Regions from separate parts of the Agrobacterium sp. 22-210-1 genome, predicted to be linked through region 3. Evidence: riboswitches for the same ligand, from Rfam matches in the RefSeq annotation. Region 3 holds a riboswitch; each other region holds the start of a gene.
The links. A riboswitch is a leader RNA that binds a small molecule or an ion and turns the genes downstream of it on or off. The one in region 3 is predicted to bind cobalamin.
Positions count from the first base shown of each region.

Region 1: another riboswitch for cobalamin. It lies ahead of nrdH (glutaredoxin-like protein NrdH); the one in region 3 lies ahead of ACQZ5F_RS22645 (DUF1636 family protein).
Region 2: another riboswitch for cobalamin. It lies ahead of bluB (5,6-dimethylbenzimidazole synthase); the one in region 3 lies ahead of ACQZ5F_RS22645 (DUF1636 family protein).
Region 4: another riboswitch for cobalamin. It lies ahead of metE (5-methyltetrahydropteroyltriglutamate--homocysteine S-methyltransferase); the one in region 3 lies ahead of ACQZ5F_RS22645 (DUF1636 family protein).

Region 1 covers NZ_JBNWCI010000001.1:2,591,993-2,597,809, forward strand. The annotation lists gene nrdF (class 1b ribonucleoside-diphosphate reductase subunit beta) at 1-601, opposite strand, end outside; gene nrdE (class 1b ribonucleoside-diphosphate reductase subunit alpha) at 618-2,804, opposite strand; gene nrdI (class Ib ribonucleoside-diphosphate reductase assembly flavoprotein NrdI) at 2,792-3,190, opposite strand; gene nrdH (glutaredoxin-like protein NrdH) at 3,203-3,424, opposite strand; cobalamin riboswitch at 3,725-3,948, opposite strand; gene ACQZ5F_RS13005 (nucleoside triphosphate hydrolase) at 4,082-4,711, opposite strand; gene ACQZ5F_RS13010 (ATP-binding cassette domain-containing protein) at 4,708-5,490, opposite strand; gene ACQZ5F_RS13015 (ABC transporter permease) at 5,490-5,817, opposite strand, start outside.
Region 2 covers NZ_JBNWCI010000001.1:1,014,528-1,020,344, reverse strand. The annotation lists gene ACQZ5F_RS05220 (DUF2865 domain-containing protein) at 1-141, shown strand, start outside; gene ACQZ5F_RS05215 (hypothetical protein) at 493-1,152, shown strand; gene ACQZ5F_RS05210 (chymotrypsin family serine protease) at 1,360-2,313, shown strand; gene bluB (5,6-dimethylbenzimidazole synthase) at 2,370-3,083, opposite strand; cobalamin riboswitch at 3,180-3,361, opposite strand; gene ACQZ5F_RS05200 (TolB family protein) at 3,434-4,264, opposite strand; gene ACQZ5F_RS05195 (glyoxalase superfamily protein) at 4,456-4,833, shown strand; gene ACQZ5F_RS05190 (NAD+ synthase) at 5,083-5,817, opposite strand, start outside.
Region 3 covers NZ_JBNWCI010000004.1:85,098-90,914, forward strand. The annotation lists gene cbiB (adenosylcobinamide-phosphate synthase CbiB) at 1-783, shown strand, start outside; gene ACQZ5F_RS22635 (cobyric acid synthase) at 770-2,227, opposite strand; gene cobO (cob(I)yrinic acid a,c-diamide adenosyltransferase) at 2,229-2,846, opposite strand; cobalamin riboswitch at 2,980-3,197, shown strand; gene ACQZ5F_RS22645 (DUF1636 family protein) at 3,318-3,743, shown strand; gene cobW (cobalamin biosynthesis protein CobW) at 3,740-4,777, shown strand; gene cobN (cobaltochelatase subunit CobN) at 4,802-5,817, shown strand, end outside.
Region 4 covers NZ_JBNWCI010000002.1:720,170-725,986, forward strand. The annotation lists gene ACQZ5F_RS16325 (hypothetical protein) at 1-253, shown strand, start outside; gene ACQZ5F_RS16330 (helix-turn-helix domain-containing protein) at 393-830, shown strand; gene ACQZ5F_RS16335 (hypothetical protein) at 925-1,158, shown strand; gene metE (5-methyltetrahydropteroyltriglutamate--homocysteine S-methyltransferase) at 1,336-3,687, opposite strand; cobalamin riboswitch at 3,788-4,004, opposite strand; gene ACQZ5F_RS16345 (ATP-binding cassette domain-containing protein) at 4,065-4,847, opposite strand; gene ACQZ5F_RS16350 (sugar ABC transporter permease) at 4,866-5,817, opposite strand, start outside.

The DNA.
Region 1 (5,817 bases), on a different contig from region 3:
CATGCACGGCCTCGTCGCGGATGATCAGACGGATAAGATCCGCCGTATTGGTGAGCTTGGCGCGGCTTGACCAGAACATCGGCAGGTAGAAGCCGGAATAGAACAGGAAGCTTTCCAGAAACACGCTGGCGATCTTCTTCTTCAGCGGATCGCCGCTGTCATATTCACGCATGATGAGCGCGGATTTGCGCTGCAGGAACTCGTTTTCCTCCGACCAGCGATAGGCGTCGTCAACGTCAGGCGTGAGGCAGAGCGTCGAAAAGATCGAGGAATAGGAGCGGGCGTGCACGGCCTCCATGAAGGAGATGTTGGAAAGCACCGCCTCCTCATGCGGCGTTGCCGAATCCTCCATCAGGCGCACGGCGCCGACACCGTTCTGGATGGTGTCGAGCAAGGTCAGGCCAGTGAAGACACGGATCGTCAGTTTCTGTTCTTCCGGCTTCAGGGTTCCCCAAGAGGGGATGTCGTTGGAAAGCGGCACCTTTTCCGGCAGCCAGAAATTCGAGGTCAAACGGTTCCAGACTTCGAGGTCCTTGTCGTCCTCGATGCGGTTCCAGTTGACTGCGCGGATACGGGACGCGGGTTTTACGGCAATGTTCATTGTCTTGTCCCTCAATTCAGAGCGTGCAGGAAACGCAGCCCTGAACCTGCGTGCCTTCCAGCGCCATCTGGCGCAAACGGATGTAATAGATGGTCTTGATGCCCTTCTTCCAGGCGTAGATCTGCGCCCGGTTGATATCGCGTGTGGTCGCCGTATCACGGAAGAACAGCGTCAGCGACAGGCCTTGATCGACATGCTGGGTGGCCGCCGCATAGGTGTCGATGATCTTTTCAGGGCCGATCTCATAGGCATCCTGATAATATTCGAGATTGTCGTTCGAGAGATAGGAAGCCGGGTAATAAACGCGGCCGATCTTGCCCTCTTTACGGATTTCGATCTTCGAGACGATCGGATGAATGGAAGAGGTGGAGTGGTTGATATAGGAGATCGAACCGGTTGGCGGTACGGCCTGAAGGTTCTGGTTATAGAGACCCGATGCCATCACGTTCTGCTTCAACGCCGTCCAGTCTTCCTGCGTTGGAATGGCAATGCCGGCTTTTTCGAAGAGCTCACGGACCTTTTCCGTCGCGGGCAACCATTCCCGGTCGGTATATTTGTCGAAATAGTCGCCCGAGGCATATTTGGAACTCTCAAAGCCCTTGAAGCTCTGGCCCCGTTCCACGGCAAGACGGTTGCTGGCGCGGATGGCGTGATAGGTGACGGTGTAGAAATAGATATTGGTGAAATCGACGCCTGCTTCAGAACCATAGAAGATGCGTTCGCGCGCCAGATAACCGTGCAGGTTCATCTGGCCAAGCCCGATGGCGTGGCTGGCATCATTGCCCTTTTCCACCGAGGGAACGGAGGAAATGTGGCTCATGTCCGACACTGCCGTCAGCGCCCGGATGGAGGTCTCGATCGTCTTGCCGAAATCGGCCGAATCCATCGCCGAGGCGATGTTCAGCGAGCCGAGATTGCAGGAAATATCCTTGCCCATATGGCTGTAGGACAAATCTGCATTGAATTCGCTCGCTTCGCTGACCTGCAGGATTTCCGAGCAGAGATTGCTCATGCTGATGCGGCCGGCGACCGGATTGGCGCGGTTCACCGTATCCTCAAACATGATGTATGGGTAACCGCTTTCGAACTGGATCTCGGCGATCACCTGGAAGAATTCGCGCGCCTTGATCTTCTTCTTGCGGATGCGGCTATCGGCGACCATCTCGTGATATTTTTCGCTGACAGAAATCTCGGTCAACGGCACGCCATAGACCCGCTCCACGTCATAGGGCGAGAACAGGTACATATCCTCGTTGTTGCGGGCGAGTTCGAAGGTGATGTCAGGGATAACCACTCCAAGCGACAGGGTCTTGATGCGGATTTTTTCGTCGGCGTTTTCGCGCTTGGTATCGAGGAAGCGCATGATGTCAGGGTGGTGGGCATGCAGGTAGACTGCGCCGGCACCCTGACGCGCACCGAGCTGGTTGGCGTAGGAAAAGCTGTCTTCCAATAGCTTCATGACAGGAATGACGCCGGAAGACTGGTTTTCGATCTGCTTGATCGGCGCTCCGAATTCGCGAATATTGGTCAGGGACAGCGCCACGCCGCCGCCGCGCTTCGAAAGCTGCAGCGCCGAATTGATGGAGCGGCCAATGCTTTCCATATTGTCTTCCACACGCAGCAGAAAACATGAGACCAGTTCACCACGGCTCTTTTTGCCGGCGTTGAGGAATGTCGGCGTTGCCGGCTGGAAGCGGCCGGAAATGATCTCGTCCATCAGGTCGCGGGCAAGCTGCTCATCGCCGCGCGCCAGAGCCAGCGCCACCATGCAGACGCGGTCCTCGTAACGCTCCAGATAGCGTTTTCCGTCGAAGGTCTTCAGCGTATAAGAGGTGTAATATTTGAAGGCACCGAGAAAGGTCGGAAAACGGAATTTCCGGGCATAGGCCTCGTCATAGAGATCTCGAACGAAATTGAAGGAGTACTGGTCCAGCACCTCCTGCTCGTAATAGCCCTCCGTCACCAGATAATCGAGCTTTTCCCTGAGGTTATGGAAAAAGACGGTGTTCTGGTTGACGTGCTGCAGGAAATATTGCCGGGCCGCAAGGCGGTCCTTGTCGAGCTGGATCTTTCCGTTCTCGTCGTAAAGGTTCAGCATCGCGTTCAGCGCATGATAGTCCAGAGCCGCTTCGAGCGGTTTCTGAGTTGTGGCTGCCGGCTGTTTGGCGTCCTTGCGCAGCGCGCTCGAGGTTAGCGTGTCCAAAATCGTTCCAATCCATGTTTGACGTTGGCGACATCTTCCTCCGTGCCGAGAAGCTCGAAGCGATAGAGAAACGGCACTGCGCATTTGCGCGAGACGATATCTCCGGCGGATGCGAAAGCTGCGCCAAAATTCGTGTTGCCCGCCGCGATGACACCGCGAATGAGATTTCGGTTGGAGGGCTCGTTCAAAAACCGGATGACCGGCTTCGGCACTGCCCCTTTCATACCGCCGCCGCCATAGGTGGGGGTAACGAGCACATAGGGCTCCGACACCTGAGGCACGTCATCCTCAGCACCGAGCGGCAGGCGAAACAAGCGCCGCCCGAGCTTCATAAGGAAACGATGCGTGTTTTCAGAGCGGCTGGAATAATAAACGATCAGCCCCATCACGCTGCCGCCTCAGCTGATCGCGCCGATCATATCCGGCCGGAAACCCGCCCAATGGCGTTCGCCGGCGACGACCACGGGAACCTGCATGTAACCGAGGCCGCGAACGTGATCGAGCGCATCCGCATCTTCAGAAATATCGACGATCTCATAGGGGACACCGATGCGGTCCAGCGCACGATAGGTGGCGGTGCATTGGACGCAGGCGGGCTTGCTGTAAACGGTGACGGTCATAATTTCCCTTTCGAAGCCGCTTTACACACGGCTCAACATTGCCGATTGCGGTCGCAATCGGGTGGATGGATCTGTCATTCAGGTGAGGCGCACGGCTTAGAGGGTTTGTCGCATTTCCGGACGGAAACCGGTGTCCCTGAAAATGTTCCGGGCCGCGTAAGATCACTCTCTACGCCGATGAGCGCAGGAACTTAAAAAAATGCACTGGCATGACTTCACCCCGAAGCTTGTTCTGGAGGGGGCAGAAAAGGGCGAACGCAATTCATTTGCGCCATACCTTCCTTCCGGACACCCCGCCCGTGGACGTTTGCGCTCAAGGCAGGTCTCCTGACTTGCGGGTCACAACATCTGTTCCGGCCTTCCCGGAGCTTTTGACCCCAGTGACCCAAATCGGAACGATGCTCGCCGCTTACAGTTGCGGGGGCAGTTTCGGCCTTGCTTCGCCATAATGGCGTTACGCACCGAATTCCCGTCTTAGCTCCCAATCCTTGCGAATCGGAAGAACCTCGAACACCACATATAGTATATGAGGAAATTTTCACGTCAATGAATAGACACAGGAAAGCCCCACCCTGTGGATCAAAAAGATTCAACACATGGTCAACAAAGGCTTAACGACAAGTGCGCCTTGCCGCCACAGGACGGGAAAGCGTTAATCTATTCCCAGATATCGATGTGAATATCGGCGGGGCGGGTATTCTCGATCACCCTTTTGCCGTTGGGAAGATCGTTTTCAAACAGCTTGGCGTGGACCGCAGCTGCATCAAGACCATAGCCCTGCCATCTGTTGCGCAGCCTCTCTTCAAGCACCGCGACGGACGGTCCAACGAAAATGGTGAGGTCGAAGTTATCGGAAAGCGCTGTCCAAGGCGCCTCGTTGAGCAGCAGATAATTGCCTTCAGCCAGGATGAAGCGGGTCTCAGGCGCGATGGCGCGGGCGGAAGCAATGGCGATTTCGCGGGAGCGGTCGAAAACCGGAACAAGCACCTCCTGCCCGCCCTTGCGAACGGCAAAGACGATATCGAGAAAACCACGCACGTCGAAGGTTTCGGGCGCGCCCTTACGCGACAGCAGCCCTCGCTCTTCAAGTATGCCATTGTCCATATGGAAGCCATCCATCGGCAGGACGGCGGCCGTTTCGTCCCGTGCGAGCAAAGCATCGCAAAGGGCATCCGCCAGCGTGGATTTGCCGGCCCCAGGGGGACCGGCAATAGCGAGGATAAAACGGGATTTACCTTCTGCCCGCCGAAGAACGTCTTCGGCGATCGTTTCAAGCTTCAGCGTCATGCGGCAAGCGTTTCCTTCGGCGCTTCCTTGGCGCCGGTCATGAAGGCGACGGCGTCGGACATGGAGTAGTCCTTCGGATTGATGACGCACAGGCGCTTGCCGAGCCGGTGGATATGGATGCGATCCGCAACCTCGAAAACATGCGGCATGTTGTGCGAGATGAGAACGATCGGCAACCCGCGCGAGCGCACGTCCAGAATAAGCTCCAGAACGCGCCGGCTTTCCTTGACACCAAGCGCCGCCGTCGGTTCGTCGAGTATGACGACCTTGGAGCCGAAGGCCGCCGCGCGCGCCACCGCTACACCCTGCCGCTGGCCGCCGGAGAGGGTTTCCACCGCCTGATTGATGTTCTGGATCGTCATCAGGCCGAGTTCCGAGAGTTTCTCGCGGGCGAATTTTTCCATGGCCGGACGATCCAGCGCGCGGAAAAGACTGCCCTGAATGCCGGCTTTGCGGATTTCCCGGCCGAGGAACATATTGTCGGCTATGGAAAGCGCCGGCGACAGCGCGAGGTTCTGATAGACCGTCTCGATGCCGGCCTTGCGCGCCTCGATGGGCGAGCGGAACTGCACGGGCTGGCCTTCCAGCCTGATCTCTCCCTCATCGGGCGTCACCGCACCGGAAATCGCCTTGATGAGCGAGGATTTGCCGGCGCCGTTATCGCCGATCACGGCCAGGATTTCTCCGGGATAAAGATCGAAATCGGCATGGTCGAGGGCGGTTACCCGGCCGTAGCGTTTGACGAGATTGCGTGCTGTGAGAATGGGTTCTTTTGCCATCAGCCTGCTACCTTTCTGATCCACTGGTCGATTGCGACAGCCATGATGATGAGGACGCCGATCAACAGATAGGTCCATTGCGGGTCGGTTCCGATGAGCCTGAGGCCGAGCGAAAAGACGCCGACGATCAGGGCACCGAAGATCATACCCATGATGGAGCCGCGCCCGCCGAACAGCGACAGGCCGCCAATGACCACTGCGGTAATGGATTCGATATTGGCGAATTGGCCGGCGGTCGGCGAAACCGAGCCGATGCGGCCGATCAAGGCCCAGCCGGCGAAGGCGCAGATGAGGCCGGACAGGGTATAAACGGTGGTCAACATACGC
Region 2 (5,817 bases), on a different contig from region 3:
CCGGAGCAACCGGTTCCTGAACGCGACTATGATCCGAACGACGCAAAAGTGCGCGTTATCGGCCCGAAGTTCCTGCCGGACCAGACAGGCCGGATCGACCTGAAGAACCCGGCGCTGAAGGGTATACAACCGCAGCAGTGAAGAGACCGGTCTTCCCTGCCTGCGTCACTTCCGTACAGGCTGAGTGTCTCCCGACCTGCTTTGACGCATATTCGTGGATGCAGAAAACACATTCTTCACCTCATTCGCCGGCAAATATTCATATATAAGTTGTACTCACAAACGCGATTGACTTCGCCATAAAGGTGCATATTATAAAAATATCCACTTAAAGTGGACAAACACAACATACGAAATATGTATATAACGTGCGGCGTTAGCCGCACGCGCCCTTTCATGCATCTCCAGACGACGATGTCGCCCATCTCGAGCCCGAGTGGACGATCAGAGTTTCATTGACCTATGAAGCCCACAACCATCAGGAGTATAGACATGACATCCATTCAGATCACCGCAACCGGCGTCAAACTGCTCGATCCCTTCGTCCCGGTCATCGCAACTTTGCCGACAGGCGAAGCGAAGGAATCCTATTCCATCTCGGTCTCCGGCATGGGACAGCTGACCGGCATTTCCTATACCGTGCCGGCGCATACCACGGGAAAAATCAAGGCCCAGCTGCAAATCTCGGCGCTTTCCAGCCAGGATGTGAAGGACCTCAACACGCTTGCGCTCGGAATGCTGGATGCTTCCTACCGCGAGGAGATCAACGAATACGAAAAGACCACGGCCAGCGCCAATCTTTCGGTCTGGACATGGTTCTTCGGCGGCGGCGGCGCTTCCGCCTCTTATGAAAAGACCAAACAGGAAATGCGCTCCAAGGGCCTGACGGATCAGCAGATCACCATGCTGATGGAGGCCTTCCTGGAACGCGCAACCAATATGTCGACGGTCGAGATCGAGTTCTATGTGAACAATCAGAACAACGACTACGCCGTCTCCGGTGACGTCTATCTCTACACGGTTTCCGGCACCATCAGCACTGAAAAAGGCACCTCCCAATACCGCATGCTGGCCGATCAGGCGGCGGCTGGCGGTCCTCCGCCAGCCGGCGGCGGCGCTCCCTCCAGCGGCAAGATCATTCCGCTGAATTGAGGGCTCGCGGGGCACGGGCGGCGCAGCCCTTCACCCCAACGGGCGCGCCGCCCCTTAAGAGCATTTCCAGGAAAAGTGGAACCCGGTTTTCCGTCCGGGAATGCGTCAAAACAAGGAGTTGGAGTGTTTTCGTGATTCGAAGAAAAACGAAAAAAACCTAAAAAACCAGACATCCATCCTTCACCCCTTTTTCCATGAGGCAAGCGAATGACTTTCGAGGAACTCACCGCGCTCAAGGAGCGGCATTACCATCAGCTGACAGGCATACCCGGCGTCACGGCGATCGGCGTCGGGTTGCTTGAGGACGCCGCCGGCGAACTGACACAGGAGCTTGGCCTGATCCTTTACCACCGCGCGCCGGACCCATCGCTGAAGGCGGGTCTGATGACGACGCTGGGCGGCGCGCCGCTGCAGGTGCGGGAAGGATCCTTCGACCGCCCGAGCGAGGCGGTGCGAGAACTGCCCGCGCCCGGGACGGAATGGAAGGATCACCCCAGACGCCTCTCCGACAACCCGCGCGAAAAAGTCGTGGAACCGATGGTCGGCGGCATCAGCGGCAGCCCGGATTACTGGTCCTGGACCGACACCGTCGGCACCATCGGGCTGGTCGTCCGGGCCGCCAACGGAACGCCGCTGATCATGAGCAACGAGCATGTCATCTGCCGGGACAATGCCCAGGTCGGCGATGACGTGTCGCAGCCGGCGCGCACCTGGTTTGGCGATCTTGCCGCCAATATCGTCGCTTTCCAGAAAGGCAACATCGTCTATCAGGGAACGACCTATGGCGTCGATGCGGCCGTCGCCAGCCCGGCGAATGGCCGGCTCGCCACCATCGGCGCAATCTACAACCTCCCCTCGCCGGTGGGGGCGGCCGTTGCGGCGCTCAACATGAATGTCACGAAATCGGGCGTGACCAGCAATATCACCAATGGCGTCGTTTCCGGCTTTTACGACGTGCAGCAGCCGAATATGCGCAACCAGATCGGCATATCGCCGCGCCGCGCCGGCGAGGTCTTCAGCCAGCCGGGCGATAGCGGCAGCGCTGTCATCGACACCGCCGGCAACAATGTCGTCGGATTGTTCTGGGGCGCAAGCGGCGCGATCAGCCTCGCCAGCCCCATTCACCCCATCCTCAATCTTTTTAACTGCACCGTCGTTTGAAGAGACGGTCGCCACCACCCTTCCCGGCTTCGGCCGGGAGGGGTGGATGTCGCCGGTCAACCGCCCCAGCGGTTACGAAACACCAGCTCCTCCAGCGGCACGCGCTGCCGCCAGCCTTTCACCGCCAGTTCCGGCTCGTTATAGAGCGCATCGACACGACCGAGGCAGAGCCAGGCGACAATTTCAATATGGTCGGGAATACCGAGGATGGTGCGAATGTCGCTATCGTGGAAAATACTGACCCAGCCGACGCCGACGCCTTCGGCACGCGCCGCGAGCCAGAGGTTCTGGATGGCGCAGACGGTGGAATAGACATCCGTGCGCGGATTATGGGTGCGGCCCAGCACCACCTTGCCACCGCGTGTGGGATCGCAGGTGACGCAGATGCTGAGCGGCGCCTTGCGGATGCCTTCGAGCTTGAGACTGCGATAAAGCGCCTGCTGCTCGCCCGTAAACATCGCCGCTGCCTCTTCATTGGCGCGGCTGAAGGCCACAAAGGCCGCCTGACGGATGGCAGCATCAGTGACGAGCGTGAAATTCCACGGCTGCATGAAACCGACCGAGGGAGCCGAATGCGCCGCTTTCAATAGACGCTCGACAAGTTCGTCCGGCAGCGGATCGGGAAGGAACTGGTCGCGCACATCGCGGCGCGTCTCGATGGCGCGGTAGATCGCCTCGCGCTCCGCACCGGAAAACGGGCGGGCGGGCGAAAGCGCATGGTCGAATGGGCTGGCTTGCAATGGATCGCCAGCGGACGGATCGGTCGGCATCGTTTAACCCCAACAATGCGGGCGCGCCGGTGCCGAAACCATACCGGTTTCGCGCGCACAACGCGCCTCTTCAGCAACCTGCCGCCGTCCGCGCGGTTCGGTCTATCCTGCCAGGCCGGTCTTCTGACTCGACTTCATCCGCCCCTTTCGCCTTCCCGAATAACTTCAGTGGCTTGTGAAAAGGGCATCCGCCTCACAGCGCTGGGCACGTTCCGGTTTCTCACCGAATTCCCGATTCTCCCGCCGCAAGGGCGGGCACCTGACGAGAAAACTTATGATCAAGAGGACTTGCGAATGCAAGTATCGTAAGGGCGGTGCGGCAATGTGACCTCAACGAAAACCAAATCGCATCATTCCACAGGGAAATAGCGCACATAAGCGAATTCATCCCCGTCAGGTGACCAGTTGGGCGAGTTCATCGTCCCCTGCCCGCCGAAAAGATCAAACAGCGTTTCAACATTGCCGCCATCCATATCCATCAGCCGCACCCGCACATCAAGATCACGCGGATGGTCGAAGACATCGCCGCCATAGGAGACAAACACCACCTTGTCACCTTTGGGAGACGGATGTGGAAACCAGTCACCATAGGAACTGTCGGTAATGCGCTCGACGGCGGAACCGTCCACCCGCACCCGCCAGATCTGCATCAGCCCCGTGCGACTGGAATTGAAATAGATCCACCCACCGTCAGGCGAATAATCCGGCCCGTCATTGCGGCCCTCGCCATGGGTAAGGCGTGTTTCGACGCCGCTCTCAATATCCATGGAATAGATGTCGAAGACCTGATCGCGAATGCCGCAATAGGCGAAACTCTTCCCGTCCGGCGCCCAGCCGTGCCAGTAGGAGGGAAGGTTCTTCGTCATCAGCTTCGGCGTGCCGCCCGTCGATGGCAAAAGATAAATGGCGCTCTTGCCGAATTCTACCTTGTCGGAAATGGCATAGAGCGAACCGTCAGGTGAAATGCCGTGGTCGTTGTTGCATTGCGTCGCAAAGCCGGTATCGACCTTCTCCGGTGAGGCGTCACCGAATGGGGACAGGCGATAGAGCAACCCCTCGCTGTTCAACAGCAGATATTTGCCATCCGGCGACCAGTTCGGCGCTTCGAACAATTCCGGCGTCTGCCACACCACCCGCATCTGCCGGGTGCGGATGTTGAAGATTTCGATGGAACTGCGCATGCTGCCTCCCGGGCTGTCGATAGTCTGGATCGGTCCCTTGGCTGGTGCAGACATTCCGTTTGCTTTCGCCGCCACGGTGATTATGATCCTATGACCGCAGGCACCGTCCTGCAAATTCAAATCGGAAAAAACGCCAGCGTTCCGGCACCGCCCGTAACCCTCCCCGTTTCTCCCAGATCCGAGGTTCCGCGATGAATACCATCGCCGATCACGGCATCCGCTTCGGCCGGATCGCCGCAATGCTTCCTGTCAGAAATATCGAAAAGGCCCATGATTTTTATGTCGGTGTGCTGGGCTTCACAAAAACCTTCGAAAACGGCAACCCCGTCGGTTTCATGATCCTCAAACAGGGCAATGCCGAACTGCACCTGACATTGCAGCCCACCCATAAGGCAGCGCCCTTCAACGTGGCGCATATGATGGTAAGCGATGTCGATGCGCTGCACGCGCTCTGCAAGAGCCACGGGTTGCGCATCATCAAGGGCCTGCAGGACAAGGATTATGGCCTGCGCGCCTTTGTTTTTGAAGACCCTGACGGCAACCGCATCGATGTGGGGCAGGTTATTTGAGATGAATAGGCGGCGCGGCGTGTCCGCGCCGTCTTTCTAAGCACGAAGGTCTCTTGCGGACCAAGCGCAGCCACTTGTTTCTTCTCCCCGCCGGGGAGAAGTCCGCGGCAGCGGGATGAGGGGGAAACGGTAGAGACAAACCGAGAGGTTGCCCCCTCATCCGACCCTTCGGGCCACCTTCTCCCCGCCGGGGAGAAGAAACACGCGGCAAGCTCAGCGGAACAACCTTCTACCTGCGCGCGCGACCAATCACCTGTCACGAAACCGGTTGGTAATCGGATAACGCCGGTCACGGCCGAAATTCTTCTTGGTGATCTTCACGCCCGGCGCCGATTGCCGGCGCTTGTATTCGGCAAGGTAGAGCAGATGCTCCACCCGGTGCACCGTCGCCACATCATGGCCGCGCGCCAGAATCTCCTCGACCGACATTTCCTTCTCGACGAGGCATTCCAGAATATCGTCCAGCACCGGATAGGGCGGCAGCGAATCCTGGTCGGTCTGGTTGGGGCGCAATTCGGCCGACGGGGCCTTCGCGATGATATTGGCGGGAATCACCTCGCCGGAAGGACCGAGCGCGCCCGGCGGCACATTACCGTTGCGCCAGCTGGAAATGGCATAGACCTGCATCTTGTAGAGGTCCTTGATGGGGTTGAAACCGCCATTCATGTCGCCGTAGAGCGTGGCATAACCCACCGACATTTCCGACTTGTTGCCCGTCGTCACCACCATCGAGCCGAACTTGTTCGATACGGCCATCAAGATGGTGCCGCGCGTGCGGCTCTGCAGGTTTTCCTCGGTAATGCCTTCTTCCGTGCCTTCGAAGAGATCTGACAGTGCCGAGAGGAAACCCTCCACCGGCTCGACGATCGGCACGATATCGTAACGGCAGCCCAGCGCTTTCGCGCAATCGGCCGCATCCTTCAGCGATTCTTCCGAAGTATAGCGGTAAGGCAGCATGATGCAGCGTACCCGCTCCTCACCCAG
Region 3 (5,817 bases):
CTGGTTGTTTTTGCCGGTCTCACCGTCATTCTTGCATGGTCCGTACAATCGGTTCTGCTTCTCTTGCCCATCGGCCTGTTGGCTGCGGCTGTCCTCGGCGCCTCGCTTCCGGCGCAAAAAAGTCTGGAACAGCATGTGGAGGCCGTTGCCGTTGCATTGGAGCGCGAGGGTGTGGAGGGTGGCCGCAAGGCGGTGTCGATGATCGTCGGTCGCGATCCGCAGGCGTTGGACGAGGCGGCGATATGCCGGGCGGCAATTGAGAGTCTGGCCGAGAATTTTTCTGACGGTATTGTTGCCCCTGCCCTTTGGCTCGGCCTGTTGGGCCTGCCGGGCGGTGCAGCCTACAAGGCGATTAATACGGCCGACAGCATGATCGGCCACCGTTCTCCACGCCATGAGGCCTTTGGCTGGGCCTCGGCCCGGCTGGACGACTTGGTCAATCTGCCGGCCTCAAGATTGAGCGGCGGTCTTTTCGTCATCGCCGCGTTTTTCGTGAAAGGTGCTTCTCCGCTAGGGGCCCTCGCCGCAATCCGTCGCGATGCGCACCACCATCGCTCCCCCAATGCCGGCTGGCCGGAGGCGGCGCTGGCTGGTGCGCTTGGCTTTGCGCTAGCCGGCCCGCGCTCCTATGGTGGGCAGATGATCGATGCGCGTTTTATGGGCGAAGGCGGGAGGGCGGCGCTGGTTGCCGGCGATATTCGCGCGGCACTCCGGCTGGCAAGGATCGCAGATGTCCTGTTGATCGGCCTGTTCGGGCTTCTCGCAATCCTTATCGCGCTATAGATAGCAGCCTGTCGAGATCGAGGTGCTCTTCCATATGCGCCGCCAAACGGTCAAGAACGGCTTCAATCTGCGCATCGTAGTTCAGCTGTGTATGCTCACCGCCGAGCCGCTGCAGCCATGCGCTACGCTGGCGGTCATCCGCGAAAAGCCCGTGAATGTAGGTGCCGAAGGCGCGGCCGTCAGGCGAGATGGTGCCATCGGCATATCCCCCGATCATCGAAAACGGCAGGCTATCTGCAGCACTCTTCGTTTCGCCGACATGCATTTCATAGCCGGATAAATCAATCCCGTCGAAACTCCTGCCATGTACGGAAACGAGCCGCTTATCGCCGGTCAAAACCGTATCGACATCCAGCAGGCCAAGCCCTGCTACCGTCGCCGGCGGCCCTTCTATGCCGTCAGGATCGGCAACGGTTTTGCCGAGCATCTGGTATCCGCCGCAAAGGCCGAGAACATAGCCACCACGCCGGGCATGGGCCTTGATGTCGATATCGAGGCCAGCGTTTTTAAGCACGGCCAAATCGGCGATGGTGGATTTCGAACCGCAAAGCAGCACCAGCCGGCAATCGGCAGGAATGGTTTCGCCCGGCCGTATGCGGATCAGTTCCACATCCGGTTCCATGTCCAGCGGATCAAGATCGTCGAAATTGGAGATATGCGGCAGGATTGGCACCGCGATGCGGATCTTTGCGCCCGGTTTCCGTTGGGCCGGGCCGGAAACACCGAGAGCATCTTCTGCCGGCAGTTTCGCGGCATCGGAAAAATGCGGCAGAAGCCCGATGGAGGCCCAGCCGGTCTTTTCCGCGATCATCCGCATGCCATCGGAAAACAGCGCCGGATCGCCGCGGAAGCGGTTGACGATGAAACCTTCGATCATTGCCGCATCGTCCAGCTCAAGCACTGCCTTGGTGCCGACGAGGCTGGCGATGACGCCGCCCCGGTCGATATCGCCGATCAGGATCACCGGTGCACCGGCCGCGCGGGCGAAACCCATATTGGCGATGTCATTGGCGCGCAGGTTGATTTCAGACGCGCTGCCCGCCCCTTCCACCAGTACCAGATCGGCCTGCTGTTTCAGGCGATCGAAGCTTTCCAGCACGCGCGGCATCAGTCCCGCCTTCATGTGCTGATAATCGGCGGCCTTGGCATTGCCGACGATCTTGCCCTGCACCACCACCTGTGCACCGGTTTCGCTTTGGGGTTTAAGCAATACCGGGTTCATGTGGACGGAGAGCGGCACGCCCGCCGCCCGCGCCTGCAGCGCCTGGGCGCGGCCGATCTCGCCGCCATCGGCGGTCACCGCCGCATTGTTCGACATGTTCTGCGGTTTGAACGGCATTACCGACAGGCCGCGCCGGGTGAATGCACGGGCAAGGCCGGCCACCATCAGCGATTTGCCGACATCCGAGCCGGTTCCCTGAAACATCAGCACCCGCGCAGTCATGTCAGAATTCTATCCCCGCCTGCGCCTTCACTCCCGCCTTGAAGTGGTGTTTCACCAGCGTCATTTCCGTTACCATGTCGGCCGCCTCGATCAGCGGTTGCTTGGCGTTGCGGCCGGTGACGACGACATGCAGATCAGGTCTGCGGCTGGACACGGTTTCAACAACCTCTCCCAGCGGCAGATAGTCGTAACGCAGCGCAATGTTCAGTTCATCAAGGATCAGGAGGCCGATCGTTTCATCGGCCATCAGGACCTTGGCTTCTTCCCAGGCTTTTGTGGCTGCGGCAACATCGCGTTTCAGATCCTGCGTGTCCCACGTGAAACCCTCGCCCATGGTGCGCCAGACAACACTGTCGCCGAAAAGCGTCAACGCCTGCTGTTCGCCCGTCGACCACGCGCCCTTGATGAACTGCACGATGCCGACCCGCCGCCCGGTGCCGAGCATCCGCAGGGCAAGACCGAAGGCGGCCGTGGACTTGCCTTTGCCCGGGCCAGTATTGATCATCAGCAGACCTTTTTCGATGGTCTTTGCCGCAACTTCGGCATCCTGCACCGTCTTGCGGTTGACCATTTTCTGCCGGTGACGTTCGGCTTCGTTGTCGCTGATGTCGCGTGTCATCGCGTTTTCCTTCTCATCCTGCGGTGCGGGACTGGATGCCCCTGCCATTCGGAGCGGCGACTATACCCAATTTGCCGCACCCGGCAATGTATGAGGGGAAGGCCACGGCATTGACCCCCACCCCCGTTCAGCCTAATGGTATCGGACTGACGGTCTTTTCCCGGCAACGGGAAAAGCTAAGAGGGAACACGGTTCCACCCGGACAATGGGTCATTCCGTGGCTGCCCCCGCAACTGTAAGCGGTAAGCCCGCACCGTAAAGCCACTGGACCTCCAAGATGGGTTCGGGAAGGCGGTGTCCGGGTGTTTTGAAGCCGCAAGCCAGGAGACCTGCCGTTTCAGAAAAAAACGTCTGCCGGGCGGGGTGCTCCGGTCAGTCGGTCAGATCGAACATTGGGTTTGCGCATCTGCGCACGCCGTTTTCGATATCCGCACCCCGACGATTTTTTAAAGGCGCGGGAAGCGAAACGGTTTGGATATTTCAGCGACATCTCCATGTGCAGGCGGAAACACGCAGGCTAACACGGCATCTGGTGTTGTCGTCTTCGTTTGCCGAAGCTGTCGCGATGAAGCCGATCCCAATGCCGAACCGCGCGCCGGTTCGCGTCTCGCTGATGCCGTTATCGCAAAGGCGGAAGAATCCGGCGTCGTCGTTCGTTCCGTCAATTGCCTTGCCAATTGTAAGCGCGGCCTCAGCGCCGTGCTTCGCGGTGCCGACGGCTGGTCCTATGTGTTTGGCGGGCTGACGCCCGATGACGCAGAAGACCTGCTGACAGGCGCGCATATGCTGGCCGCCTCCGCAGACGGCCTGATGCCCTGGCGCGGCCGCCCCGAACCATTGAAGCGCGGCATGGTGGCGCGCATTCCCCCATTCGATTTTACCGAGGAGAGATCATGAGCACCGTTCTGGACCGCGTTCCCTGCACCATCGTCACCGGCTTTCTGGGGGCTGGAAAAACCACGCTGCTGCGCGGCCTTCTCGAAAAGCTGGATGGCAAGCGGCTCGCCATCATTGTCAATGAATTCGGCGATATCGGCATCGATGGGGAAATCCTGAAGGGCTGCGGCATTGAAAGCTGCCCGGAAGAAAACATCGTCGAACTGGCCAATGGCTGCATCTGCTGCACGGTGGCGGATGATTTCCAGCCCGCTATCGAACAGATTTTGAGCCGCCAGCCGAAGGTGGAGCATATCCTCATCGAAACGTCCGGCCTCGCCCTGCCGAAGCCGCTGGTGCAGGCCTTCCAGTGGCCGGCGATCAAGAGCCGCCTGACGGTGGATGCAGTGGTGGCCGTGGTGGATGGCGCCGCCCTTGCCGAAGGACAGGTCGCCCACGACATGGAAGCGCTTGCCGCCCAGCGGGCCAATGACGAGGCGCTCGACCACGATGATCCGGTGGAGGAAGTTTTCGAGGATCAGGTCGCCTGCGCCGATCTTATCGTGTTGACCAAGGCCGATCTTCTCGATGATGCCGGTCTCGACAAGGCGAAGGCCCATATCCTTGAGCATCTGCCGAAGGCGGCGAAGATCGTCGTCGCTTCGAATGGCGCCATCGACCCTGCCGTGCTGATCGGCCTGGGTCTTGCGGTGGAAGAGGATATTGAAAACCGCCGCACGCATCATGATGGCGCGTTTGACCATGAACACGACGATTTCGACAGCTTCGTCATCGACCTGCCGGCCGTGAGCGATCCGGAAGCGCTGGCGGCCCGCATCGCCGAGACGGCGGCTGCGGAAAATGTTTTGCGTATCAAGGGTTTCATCGAGGTTTCCGCCAAGCCGATGCGCCTGCAGGTGCAGGCTGTCGGTAGCCGCGTCAATCATTATTACGACCGCCCATGGGCGGTGGGTGAGGAGCGCCGCAGCCGGCTCGTTATCATTGGTGAAAAGGGCATCAACCGCGAAAAGATCGAACGGATGCTGGCCGCCTGACACTTTTTAATGGAAATGCTGTAGATGCATATTCTCGCCACCACATCCTCGTCTCTGGACGATCTGATCGAGCCGGTTGATCTCAACCAGCCCCGCTCGGATGTGGTGATGCTGTCTTTTTCGGCAAGCGATCTTGCCGGGCTGGAGCGGGCGTGGCGGGAAGCTGGAGATATTCTCCCTGCGCTCTCCGCCGCCAACCTCTCCGAGCTTCGCCACCCCATGTCGGTTGATCTGTGGATCGAAAAGACGGCGGAGCACGCCCGCGTTATCCTTATCCGGATTCTCGGCGGGGCGGATCGATGGCGCTATGGCGTCGATCAGCTTGCCATTATGGCCCGCCGGCGCGGCATCAAGCTTCTATTTTTGCCGGGCGAGTGCAGCGACAGGGACGAAAAACTCGAAGCGGCGTCGACCGTGGACATTCAGATACTGGCCTCTGCCCTTTCCTTTTTTCGTGAAGGAGGAAGGGCGAATATGGGCAGCCTTGCAGCTGGTCTTGCGGCTCTGGCAAAGGATAGCGCGTGGCCGGATATCCAGGCTGAACCATTGCCGAAGGCCGGATTTTACCGGCCCGGGCATGGCGTCGTCAGTCAAGCGGAGGCCAGTGCCGCTTTTGCAGCCGATACAGTCAGACTGCCCATTCTCTTTTACCGCTCGATGCTGCTGGCAGATGATGCAGCACCCGTTGATGCGCTGTTCCACGCCCTTTCCGGGCGCGGTTTTGCGCCAATGCCGATTTTCGTCAGCGGCCTGAAGGATGGCGAGGCCATCCGCTTTCTCGAAACCGTGTTGCCTGACCTCCAGCCTGCCGCCATCATTGCCGCCACCGCCTTTGCCAGCCAGACGGATGAAGTCGGGAAAACAGTGTTCGACCGCCTTGGCGTTCCGGTGTTTCAGGTGGTCATGGCAACGACCCGGCGAGATGGCTGGGCGGAAAATGCGCGCGGCCTCAACCCGTCCGATCTTGCCATGCATGTGGTTCTGCCGGAATTGGATGGCCGGATTCTCGCCGGTGCGATCTCGTTCAAACAGGCGCGGGC
Region 4 (5,817 bases), on a different contig from region 3:
CAGCAACAAATGCATTCCGCGACTTTACAACAATGTCATTCTTGAAAATGTCGTACGATCAGGCCAAAAGCAGCCATTCGTCTGGTTGCCGCATTTCGGCGATGAGGAGGCGCTCGGGGAGTTCGACGAAGACAACAGGCAAATCTGGGCAGGGCTCGGTTTCGATCCCATCTGCGTGACCGGGTGGAGCCATCTTGCAAGCCGCAACGGGGCGTTGCGTTGCGCCACAAAGGTTATAAGCCGGGCTTCGTAGCGTGTTCCGTATCTGTAAAACTGCATTCTTTTGTCAATAAAGGTTCATATTACCCGTGGAAATTGTGTTGAATGTCTACCTTCAACAATATTAATTGATAATTATCCGATTTAAGACCCTCAACATGGAGGAATTTATTATGCAGCCCAAACTTCCCAGCCCGATCGACGTGCATGTCGGCACCCAGATCAGAATGCGGCGCAAGTCGCTCGGCATGAGCCAGAGCGCTCTGGCCGGCCGGCTCGGTATCACCTTTCAGCAGGTCCAGAAGTACGAAAAAGGTGCAAATCGCGTTGGTGCATCGCGTTTACAGGCCATCGCATCCGTTCTCGGTGTCGATGTCAGCTCGCTTTTCGCCAATGCCACGCCCGATGTCGGAAACGACAATCCGGCCATCGGCTCGATAAACGCCATGCAGTCCTTCGTCGCTTCGAATGAAGGATTTTCGCTCAATCAGGCCTTTTCGCGAATCAAGAGCGCAAGCATCCGCCGAAGCATTGTCGCCCTCGTGACATCGCTTGCAGCGACCGAAACGGCGGAAAATACGACCGCGCCAGAGAAGAAGAACGATGAGTAACGCAGGTGTGACGCTCGCGTGACGCTCGATATGGTCGAAAATGAATAACGCGGGATCAACGCGTTTTCATACTGTCGATTGTCGAGAGGGAAGCATGGCGGCGTCTACCACAGCAATACTTGAACAGGACAATGCAGACGAGATTCTGGCGCTTGGAAGGATGGTTTCATACCTTTGCCAGCGCTCGAAATCCATGGAACTGGGCATGTCGACCTATTTCCTGGAAATGGCATTGTTGTCGCTGGCTCAGGATATCAATCAGCACGGCCTGCCGCCTGCAGGCGCAGAGTTGAATTCCAGCGGTTTCGCACCGGCCGATCTGCATTGAGCAATTTCCTATCCGCAGCCGCATAGATGCGTAGCACGAAGCGTTCCCGCACCTTCCTCCAGCCGGGAACGCCTTGAAATGAATTGACGCATCTTGCATCTGCCTGCGCATAACCCCTCCCAAGGGATTTCATCGTAAATGATGATCGAGGCCCGGTTTTTCGCCGGGCCTCGCCTATTATCGGGGCAGCGCGCGCCGAAGTTCCGCAGCTGCGGCGACCATGTTGACGAGCGCCGGCCTCACCTCTACCCATTTGCGGGTTTTCAGGCCGCAATCCGGGTTGATCCAGAGTTGCCGATCGTCAAGCCGCTCCCGCGCCAGTGCCAGAAGGTCAACCATTTCGCCGACGGCCGGTACACGCGGCGAATGGATGTCGTAAACGCCGGGGCCGATCTGGTTCGGATATTTGTAGGTCCGGAAAGCATCCAGCAGTTCCATCTTCGAGCGTGAGGTCTCGATGGAAATCACGTCGGCATCCATTGCGGCAATCGCATCGATGATCTGGTTGAACTCCGAATAGCACATATGGGTGTGGACCTGTGTGTGATCGCCCACGCCGCTCGAGCAAATGCGGAAGCACTCCACCGCCCAGCCGAGATAGTGCTGCCAATCCCGATGCCGAAGCGGCAGACCTTCACGAAGAGCTGCTTCATCGATCTGGATCATCTGCGCGCCTGCCGCCTCGAGATCATTGACCTCATCACGGATGGCCAGCGCGATCTGCCGGCATGTCAAGCTTCTGGCGATATCGTCGCGCACGAAAGACCAGTTGAGGATCGTTACCGGACCGGTCAGCATGCCCTTGACGGGTTTATCAGTGAGTGACTGCGAATATTCCCACCAGCGGACTGTCATCGGTTTCGGCCTCGACACATCGCCGAAGATGATCGGCGGGCGGACATAACGCGAGCCGTAACTCTGCACCCATGCGTGCTGGGTGAAAGCGAAGCCGGAAAGCTGCTCGCCGAAATATTGCACCATGTCGTTGCGCTCGAACTCGCCGTGAACGAGGACATCGAGACCTATTTCTTCCTGCCAACGGATGGTTGCTTCGGTTTCCTTTTGCAGAAAGCCTTCATATTGCGCATCTGTCAGGGCACCTTTCGCATGCGCGGACCGGGCCTTGCGCACCTCCGGCGTCTGCGGGAAGGAGCCGATGGTCGTCGTCGGGAAGAGCGGCAGGGTGATGGCCTGCGCCTGCACCTTCTGCCGTTCGGCAAAGGCGCTCGTCCGCTGCCTGTCGGCCTCGCCGATCGTTCCGATACGTTTCTGCACGGCTGTATTCGTCACCTTTGGCGACGAGGCGCGTGTGGCAGCTGCCTTCGAAGCCGCGCCCAGTTCAGCCGCAACCGCAACCTTGCCCTCACCGAGCGCCCTGCCGAGCGTCGCAAGCTCGCCGAGCTTCTGGGTGGCGAAGGAAAGCCAGCTTTTCAGGTCGGCATCAAGGCCGGTTTCCAGTTCGAGATCGACGGGAACATGCAGCAGCGAGCAGGAAGGGGCAATTTGAAACGCTTCTACGCCCCGTGCGGCAATGGCCGCTTCCAGCCGATCAACGATTGCCGCAAGATCGGCACGCCAGATGTTACGACCATCAATGACACCAAGCGAAAGGACGCGATTTGCGGGCAAAGCCTTCAGCACAGCCTCGAACTCATTGGACGCACGCACCAGATCAATATGAAGACCTGCGACCGGAAGTGCCACAACGGATTCCAGATTGTCCTCAAGCCCACCGAAATAGGTGGCAACGAGGATTTTCAAATCCGGCGCGGCTTTCGACAAGGTCTGATAGGCCATCGTGAGCGCATGGCGTTCACCCTCGGAAAGGTCCAACGCCGCAACTGGTTCGTCGATCTGTACCCAGTCCGCACCGGCCGCATGCAGGCGGCGCAGCAGTTCTTCGTAAACAGGCAATAGCTTCGCCAGCAGATCGAGCGGCTTGAAAACGGCCTCCCGCGCCTTGGCAAGCTTCAGGAAGGTGACCGGACCGAGGATGACGGGACGAGTGTGAATGCCGAGCGCCTTCGCCTCAAGAAAATGCTCGACCGGCTTTTGCGAGGTGAGCACAAAATGCTGATCCTCGGAAACCTCCGGCACCATGTAATGATAATTCGTGTCGAACCACTTGGTCATCTCCAGCGCCCGAACGCCCAACCCGAGAAGGTCATCTGCCCCGTGGGCGTGGCCGCAATCCGCATGGGCCTCGCTCTGGCTGCCACGCGCCATGGCAAAATAGGTCGACAGGGAAACGTCTCCACCTTCCCATCCGTAAACCGAGGGAATGGCACCCACCATCACGGCTGCATCAAGAACATGATCATAGAGGGAGAAATCATTGGAGGGGATGTGGGTGATTCCCTTCTTGCGCTGAAGCACCCAGTTTTCGGCGCGCAGCCTGGCGGCGGTTTCAAGAAGTTCCGTCTCGGGGATCTTTCCCGACCAGAAGCCTTCAAGCGCGAACTTCAATTCGCGATGGCGGCCAATTCTCGGAAAACCGAGCGATGCGACTGGAATGGTCTTGTTTGGCATTGTCATACCCCATTTGGTTGTGGGGGCATGGGTAAAGCGGACGCGTGCAGGCCCGACCTTTGCCGAACCATTGCAGCAACCACCGGGACACCCCGCCCGTGGACGTTATTTTGTCCTGGCAGGTCTCCTGGCTTACGGGTCGTCGCCTTTGCCCGTCTTCCCGGGGGTTTTCACCCCAGTGACGTGGATGGACAAAGGCTCGCCGCTTACAGTTGCGGGGGCAGCTCCGGCCTTGCCGATCGTCGGCGCACCGGATTCCCTCTTAGCTCCGAGATTGAAACATTCAGGCCCGGAGAACCATGACGCCAGCATTTCTCACCACAGGCGTCACGATGTCAATAGACATAAAGAAATCTTTATGTCTTTATTTCCCCAGTTCAGGATGCGACCGCGCCCGGCCCCGGAACAGCACCTGAGGGCACCTTGCCCAGAATGATCATGCCCAGAACCTCGTCTTTAGTGACATCCTCAGTCCGGGCATGGCCGACAACCTTGCCGTTTTTCATCACGAAGACCCGGTCGGCAAGATCGAAGACATCGTGAATATCGTGGCTGATGAGGAAGATGCCGATGCCCTGCCGTTTCAGCTCCTTGACGAGATCGCCCACCTGCGCCGTCTCCTGCGGCCCGAGTGCCGCCGTTGGCTCATCCATGATCAGGATACGGGCATCGAACAGAATGGCGCGGGCAATGGCGACGGACTGCCGCTGGCCACCGGACAGCGCCTTCACCGGCTCCTTGAACCGCCGGAAATTGGGATTGAGACGCCCCATCACCTCGCGGGCTGAGGCTTCCATGGCGACATCATCAAGCGTGCCCCATTTCGTTTTCAGCTCGCGACCGAGATAAAGATTGGCCGCCGCATCGACATTGTCGGCCACGGCAAGCGTCTGGTAGATGGTCTCGATGCCGTATTTCTTGGCATCGCGGGGATTACGGATATCCGCATCCTCGCCATTGATGAGGATATCGCCGCCATCGCGCCGGTAGGCGCCGGAGAGGATCTTGATAAGGGTCGATTTGCCCGCGCCGTTGTGGCCGAGAAGGGCGACCACCTCACCGGGGAAAAGGTCAACAGAGGCGTTTTCCACCGCATGGATGCCGCCGAAGGAAATGGAAATATTGCGCATTTCCACGAGGGGCGTGACTTGGTCCGTCATAGGAGTTCTCCTCGGTTCTTACTTGGCGCGGGCGCGGTAGATGGTGTCGAGCCAGACGGCGACGACCAGAACCACACCGACGACGATGCGCTGGAAGGGCGTATCAATACCCACCAGCACCATGCCGGATTGCAGCGACTGCATGACGAGCGCGCCGAGCATCGCGCCCGCTATGGTTCCGACACCGCCGGCAAGCGAGGTGCCGCCGATGACAGCCGCCGCGATGGTGTAAAGCTCGTCCAGCTCCCCTTGCGCATTGGTGGCCGCGTTGAGGCGGGCGGTGGAGATGGCCGCGGCAATGGCGCAGAGAACGCCCATCAGCGTGAAGATCTTCACCGTGACCCAGCGGGTCTTGATACCGGCGAGTTCCGCCGCTTCCGGGTTGCCGCCAATGGCGAAGACATAACGCCCGAAGCGCAGCCGCGTGGCGATGAAGGTCATGACCGCACCAACCGCAAGCGCCATCAGCACCGGAACGGCAATGCCGTGCGCAATGAACAACCCGCCTTCCGGCCAGGTTATGCCATTGGCGTCAGCATAGTTGCGGGCAATGTTGATCGGCCAGGGATAGCTGTTCACCACCGCCACGAAACCGATAACAATGAGGCAGCCGAGCGCCACCAGAAAATATTCCGCCCAGACCGGCCGCAGCGGAAAACCGAAACGGCGACGCTGATGGCGGGAATTCAGGATGGCCGCCACGATGGCGACGCAGGCGACGACGGCGGCGATCCAGCTCCATGTCGCGCCAATCGAGCCATTGGTGCCGCCACCCATCAGACGGAAGGTGGAATCCATCGGCGCAACGGTACGCCCGCTGGTAATAAACCAGGTGCCACCGCGCCAGACCAGCAACCCGCCGAGCGTGACGATGAAAGATGGCACGTTCAGGAAAGCGATGATCGAACCCTGCAACATGCCGATCGCGCCGCCGACGAGAATGCCGGTGAGAAGCGTGACGATCCATGTC